Regions from separate parts of the Coralliovum pocilloporae genome, predicted to be linked through region 2. Evidence: predicted binding sites of a transcription regulator. Region 2 holds the regulator's gene; the other holds the start of a gene.

Region 1 (3,424 bases), 1.6 Mb from region 2:
GGGGTTTTGCCGGGCAAGCCTGGAGATCCAGGACGTAGCGGCAGAGATAACCAGCTGTTCGTAAACGGTGTTTTGTGGGTTCTACGATCCGGGGCGCACTGGCATGATCTTCCTGAACGCTACGGCAAATGGAAGACAGTGCATAAACGCTTCACTCGCTGGGCCGAGGCGGGCGTGTGGGAACGGGTGTTCGAGCATCTGATCAAGGACCCTGATAACAGCTACGTCTCGCTCGACAGCAGCCTTGTGCGCGCGCATCAACAGGCGGCGACAGGCAAGGGCTCAAAAGGGGGGACCAGGCTTTGGGGCATTCCCGAGGTGGTCTGACGACAAAGATCCACCTCGCGACGGATGCTCTTGGCCGTCCTCTGCGTATCATCCTGACGCCAGGCCAGCGTGGAGATGCACCGATTGCACCTGATCTTCTGGACGGCCTGACACCGAAGCGTGTGCTGGCGGACAAAGCCTATGATTCCAATGCGATCCGTGCTTTGATCCGCGCAATGCGGGCTGAGCCGGTGATCCCGTCTAACCCGACACGAAAACATCGCATCCCCTACGACTTCGAAGCTTATAAAGTCCGTAATACGGTGGAGCGATGCTTCAACAAGCTCAAGCACTTCCGACGTATCGCAACACGCTTCGACCGAAGGGCCATATACTTCCTCAGTTTCGTCCAAATCGCAGCTGCAATACTATGGATGAGATGAATGTCGATTCAGCCTAGGGGCGGCCCAAGGCCGCCTTTACAGGTCTGAGCACTTGAACATCCGATCTTCATCCCGTTGATTGACGGAGATGTCCCAGCTCACCGCATAAGATCGAAGAGTACGCCGCCGCAATCTGGCTGGTCAAACCAACTCCTTGATCGTGACAGTAGGTCACAATACACCGTCTGGGGTTGAATACCTTCCTGAAATTGGCAGAAAGACACTTTCTGCCAATCCCATATCGCGTGAAAGCATCTGATCCACTCCGTCAGTCATTTTTGCGGCTGAGCTCGATTAATCTTGCCTATATTCTCGAAAGCACAGGATATCGAAGGCAGTTCTCTTCCAGAAAGTGTCCCGGAATAGAACACCTTCGTTACTCAGTTGAAAACCCCCATACTCATAGAGCCTGGCTAACTACTAGCGCCTCTCAATATGTTGATTATTTTTCTCCAGAGACACCAGATGCAGAGAGAACAAAAAAAGAACGAGGCAATGTCAGTGATTCGGACATGCTCTGTTCCTGCTCTGAACGCTTGGTAAACTCCTAGATTGCTGATTTAATTATATTATTAGCACTTATTTTACATTTTATACGCGGGAAGGCGCAACGCACGCGAAGAGTGTCTATAAAAGAAAAATCAACCGGAAAACAACATATCGTCGCAACAGGCTCCGACACATCCAGATATAGCCGTGAACAAAACTCGAAACTTCAAAAGTTATCGATTCGGACTAGATTCGTTCTTTTTTTGTACCAAATACTCAAAAAAGAGCACCAAAACACGGCCAGAAGAGGCAGAAAGCAAAGGACAAACGCGCCTGATCCGTGCTAGGAGCACGTGGTCAAATTCGTCAAGATATCCAGCAATGACTTCTCCCCCTCACATCACCATTAATCAAACAGCACCCGTCAAGGCTGTTCTGGGACCGACCAATACGGGAAAAACCCATTTTGCCATTGAACGCATGCTGGCTAACCGGACCGGGATGATCGGCTTGCCACTGCGCCTTCTGGCACGGGAAGTATACGCGCGGGTCACAGACAGGGTCGGGCTTGCCGCTGTCGCTCTGATAACGGGTGAGGAACGGATTATCCCGAAGTCTCCCCGCTACTGGATCTCCACCGTGGAGGCCATGCCCAAGGATATCATCACAGATTTTGTTGCCATTGATGAAATTCAGCTGGCCGGTGATTTCGAACGTGGACACATCTTCACCGATCGCATGCTGACGGTGAGAGGGCAGTACGAAACCCTCCTGCTCGGCTCAGACACTATGCGGCCGCTGATCCAACATCTGCTTCCTAATGCGGAAATCATCACCCGTCCCCGCATGTCTGTCCTCTCCTATGCAGCCTCAAAGAAGATCAGCCGCCTGCCGCGACGGTCTGCTATCGTCGCCTTCTCTGCCAATGATGTTTATGCCATTGCAGAACTCGTCAGACGTCAGAGAGGCGGTGCAGCGGTTGTGATGGGCTCTCTCAGCCCCCGCACCCGCAACGCCCAGGTGGAGCTGTTCCAGTCCGGCGATGTTGATTTCCTTGTTGCGACCGATGCCATCGGCATGGGCCTTAATCTAGATGTCCATCACGTCGCTTTTGCCTCTGATTACAAGTTTGACGGATTTCAGTACCGGCCGCTTTCGGCAGCGGAACTTGGACAGATAGCAGGGCGCGCCGGACGCCATACACGCGACGGCTCCTTTGGCGTCACCGGCAGAACGGCTCCGTTTGACGACGGCCTGGTTGAGCGGCTCGAAACACACGAATTCGAGCCGTTGAAGGTGCTGCAATGGAGAAACAACCGGCTCGATTTCAGCTCAATTGATGCTCTCAGACTGAGCCTTGAGACACCACCCGACAGAACCGGACTGACCAAGGCGCCACCTGCTGACGACATCAGAGCCCTCGAATATGCCCTTCGGTTACCGGAAATTGCTGAAAAAGCGACGGAAAGGGACCGGATTTCACTTCTCTGGGACTTGTGTCAGATCCCCGATTATCGGAAGATCGCGCCAGCCAGCCACGCAGAGCTGCTTGCGACCCTGTTCGAGTTTCTCGAAAATGGTCGTCGCATTCCATCTGGATGGTTTGCCAGCCAGACAGCCTATGCGGACCGGCTGGATGGTGATATCGACACCCTCGCGAACAGGATCGCCCACATAAGAACTTGGACATTTGTCTCGAATCGAAAAGATTGGCTTGACGATCCGGCCTATTGGCGAGAAGAAACACGGGCAATTGAAGACAGATTATCAGACGCGCTGCATGAAAAGCTGACACAGCGCTTTGTTGATCGACGAACCAGCGTATTGATGAAACGCCTGAGAGAGAATGTAATGCTTGAAGCCGAGATCACGGCCGGTGGTGAAATTGTTGTGGAAGGCCAGCACGTCGGACACATTACCGGATTCCGGTTCACCCCTGACGCAACAGCCGATGGCCCTGAAGCCAAGGCACTCCGCGCAGCCGCCAACAAGGTGTTGTCCGCTGAAGTCGAGAGACGTGCCGTGCGTCTGGCCGATGCAGCAAATCAGTCTTTCATTCTGTCCAGCGACGGATCCCTCCGCTGGCAGGGCGAAGTTATTGCCAAACTGTCCTCAGGTGATGATGCTCTGAGCCCGCGCTTTGTACTGCTGGCGGATGAGCATTTGTCCGGGCCATCTCAGGAAAAGGTCCAGCAGCGCATTGATCTCTGGCTCGCCAATCATGT
Region 2 (3,424 bases):
GGGTATCTTTGCAGCCTATCATTTCAACCGCGTGGCGGAGTTTGGTCTGATTGCCAACAGCCTGGCGATGCCTGTTGTCACCTTCATCTTGATGCCGGTTCTTCTGCTGGGTGTTCTGCTGATCCCGTTTGGGTATGACAGTCTCGCGTTTTCTGTGGTCGGATGGTCGCTTGATGCTGTGGTCGGGATTGCGAATTGGGTTGATCAACTCAGCGATTTCGGCGGGATTGGTCAGTTTCCTGCAGCAACGCCTGTTCTGGCTGGATTGGGGCTTGGCTGGTTGTGCATCTGGTCAAACCGCTGGCGATGGCTCGGTTTTGCCGTTCTGTTGATAGCGGTTTCTATCAAGCCACTGCACAGACAGCCCGACATCCTGGTTGCTGAAAGCGGGGCGCAGGTGGTTTACCGTTTGTCATCGGGTCAATACCAACTCGTTCAAACCCGGCGCAACACATTCACAGCAGAACTTTGGGCTCAGGCTCTTGCGGACCCGGATCTGTTGTCATCAACCAAAAACGATTCTGATGCCTTAAGCTGTGATGATCAGGGTTGCGTTCTTCGCGCAGCGCATGTGCTCTCAGTCGCCAAGAGCCCTGAGGCAGCGCATTGGGATTGTCATTCTGCTGATATCGTCATCAGCCGTTTTCCTTTGCCCGAGACATGCAAGGCTGATTTGGCTATCGATGGTCAACGGTTGAGAGAGCAGGGTACATTGGCTGTCTATCTTTCCGAGGTTATTGAGAACCCGACAGCCAACATCAATCAGGGGAATTCACGAAACGACTTTTACGTTGTGCCTGCCGCCTCAAATCATAACCGCCCCTGGTCCCGTAACAGACAGAAAGCTGCGTCCAGTCAATTGGGTCAGAGCAAATTGCGCTGAATGGGATCCAGACCACAGGCTCAACACCTTTGCTGGAGCGGTCTTTTCGCCAAACCGGCTTCCACTTTGGCGCATCACGCTTTCGGTTCAATACTGGCGAACGAGCCCGACCAGACGGCCTTGCACCTTTACACGGTCAGGTCCGAAAATTCGCGTCTCATAGGCCGGGTTTGCTGCTTCAAGTGCAATGGAAGCCCCTTTTTTGCGCAGGCGCTTCAGAGTGGCTTCTTCATCGTCCACAAGAGCAACGACAATATCGCCGGTATTCGCTGATTCTGTCTTGAAAATCAGAACTGTGTCGCCATCCAGAATGCCTGCCTCAATCATGGAGTCGCCCTTGACCTCAAGCGCGTAGTGATCGCCTGGTTTCGAGGACAGAAGCTCCGGAGGAACTGCGATGGTATGGGAATGGCTCTGAATGGCAGAGATTGGCGTCCCCGCTGCGATACGACCCATCACCGGGATTGAAACGGACTGCCCGGCATCATCGAACTGATCGTTGGTTGGCTTGGCTGGTGGTTTCTTGCCAAGAGAGCCTTCAATAACAGCCGGAGAGAACCCCTTCTGCCGTGGTGACGCCAGACTGGGGGATACGGATTCCGGTAACTTGATAACCTCAAGTGCTCGCGCCCGGTTTGGAAGCCGTCGCAGAAAGCCACGTTCCTCAAGCGCAGTGATAAGGCGATGAATGCCTGACTTGGACCTGAGATCAAGCGCGTCCTTCATCTCGTCAAAGGATGGCGGAATGCCCGTTTCTTTCAAACGCTCATGAATGAACAGCAAAAGTTCATATTGTTTCTGAGTGAGCATACCACCCTCCGGACCGATTTCTGATCGAATCAATGCGTACAAAACGCGAACATAGAATACATATTCTGGTTATGTTCTTCAAGAGAGGTTAACGTCACGGCAAATTTGATGTGTGGTTTTCGATATGGTTTGCTCTATTTTCGATAATATTGGCGGAGAGAGTCGCGCCCTCGACTTGTAAGCTACCCTGAGTTTTTACCGGACAGTCATGAAAAAAGTTGCGATCCTTCAGTCCAATTATATTCCCTGGAAAGGGTATTTTGACATCATCCGACAGGTGGATCTGTTCATTTTTCATGATGATCTACGCTACACAAAAAATGACTGGCGGAACCGGAATCGCATTCAGACAGAGACAGGTAGTCGATGGGTTACGATTCCTTGCGGGACGGATCAAAACAGGCTGATTAATGAGGTGAGGGTAGACCAGGTGGACTGGCAGGCCCAGCACTATCGACTGTTGGAAGAGAACTATCGAGCTGCACCTTACTGGGATGTCTATTCTGACTTTGTCAAAGAGGTCTATTTGAAAAGAAAATGGCAGTTTCTTTCCGAGCTGAACCAGTTTCTGATCCGCCATATTGCTTCCGAGTTTCTTGGTGCGCAGACCGCATTTGATCAGTCTGAAAACTATAACCTGTCTCACCGTGGTGAAGCGCGCGTGCTGGAACTTCTCACGAAAGCCGGAGCCACCCGTTATCTCAGCGGTCCGGCCGGGCGAAATTACCTGCAGGAAAACAGCTTTGATGATTGCGGTATCATGCTCGAATATATGGATTATTCATCTTATCGCCCCTACAGGCAATGCCACGAGCCATTCGATCATGCCGTTACGATACTGGATCTGCTCTTTAATACTGGACCGGATGCGCTGGACTATATGTTGCCGTGTGACTGATCGGGTGTGATGTCAGGTTTCACCTGCATGACTGCGCAGAGCCTCAAGCTCGTCTCGTAAGGCGGTTTCAATCTGACGGGCTGCCCCAACATAATCGCAGGTTTCCTCAGCAATGGACAATGCTCTTATGCGAGCCTCGGCCAGTAATTCGGTATTGGCCAGCTCGACGGCTTTTGAAACATATTCCTCGTCTGTTTCAGCAGAAAGAGACGGATCCCGCATGTCTGCCAGCAGGCCCAATGTCTGATCTCCGAAACCGGCACGCCAGATAACCGGAACTGATCTAATCTGGCACTCAAGACACGATACGCCGCCAGGAAAGGGATCGCTGTCCAGGAAGACGTCAATTGCCTGAGCAATGACCTGTCCAGGCACAAACGAATTTATAAAATGGATGCGCGAACGGACCGGGCTACCGCTCAGGAATGTGTTGATCAGTTTACCGTTGCCGGTGCCACCGATAAACAAGACCGCATTCTGATTGTGTTGCAGGATCTGTTCTGCTCGATTGAGATAATCTTCTGAGATTTTTACGATACGGCCATAGAATCCATAGATCAGAGCGTCCTCGGATGTGCGAGCGTCTTCGTCCAGCAGTTCGAGCAATTGCGCCCTCAACGCGTCAATCTGTTCTGGCTCTGCGACTGTAATCAGGCTGTCCTTGATGACGGGGCGTTTGGTGGGAACGACTTTGTTGCAGCAGGCTTTGAGGCTTTGTTCATCCTGACTGATACCCGAGAAACAGATATCGAGACCTTCTATGCCCCAAGGTGCAAATCCCATCTCGGCAAATGCCTGCACCGGTGCAGCTCGTCTCTGATAGATAATGGACT

The links. Region 2 encodes LexA, which represses DNA repair genes until DNA is damaged. Its sites were predicted from a motif close to TGTTCNNNNTGTGTTCNG; they were not measured.
Region 1: a site for LexA is predicted at 1,453-1,470, ahead of RA157_RS05380 (helicase-related protein). Genes of this name have one in related genera too.

Annotation. Positions count from the first base shown of each region.
Region 1 covers NZ_CP132542.1:1,156,507-1,159,930, forward strand. The annotation lists partial or broken gene RA157_RS05375 (IS5 family transposase) at 1-710, shown strand, start outside; gene RA157_RS05380 (helicase-related protein) at 1,581-3,424, shown strand, end outside.
Region 2 covers NZ_CP132542.1:3,460,175-3,463,598, reverse strand. The annotation lists gene RA157_RS15675 (ComEC/Rec2 family competence protein) at 1-883, shown strand, start outside; gene lexA (transcriptional repressor LexA) at 971-1,693, opposite strand; gene RA157_RS15665 (WbqC family protein) at 1,902-2,591, shown strand; gene RA157_RS15660 (tetratricopeptide repeat protein) at 2,604-3,424, opposite strand, start outside.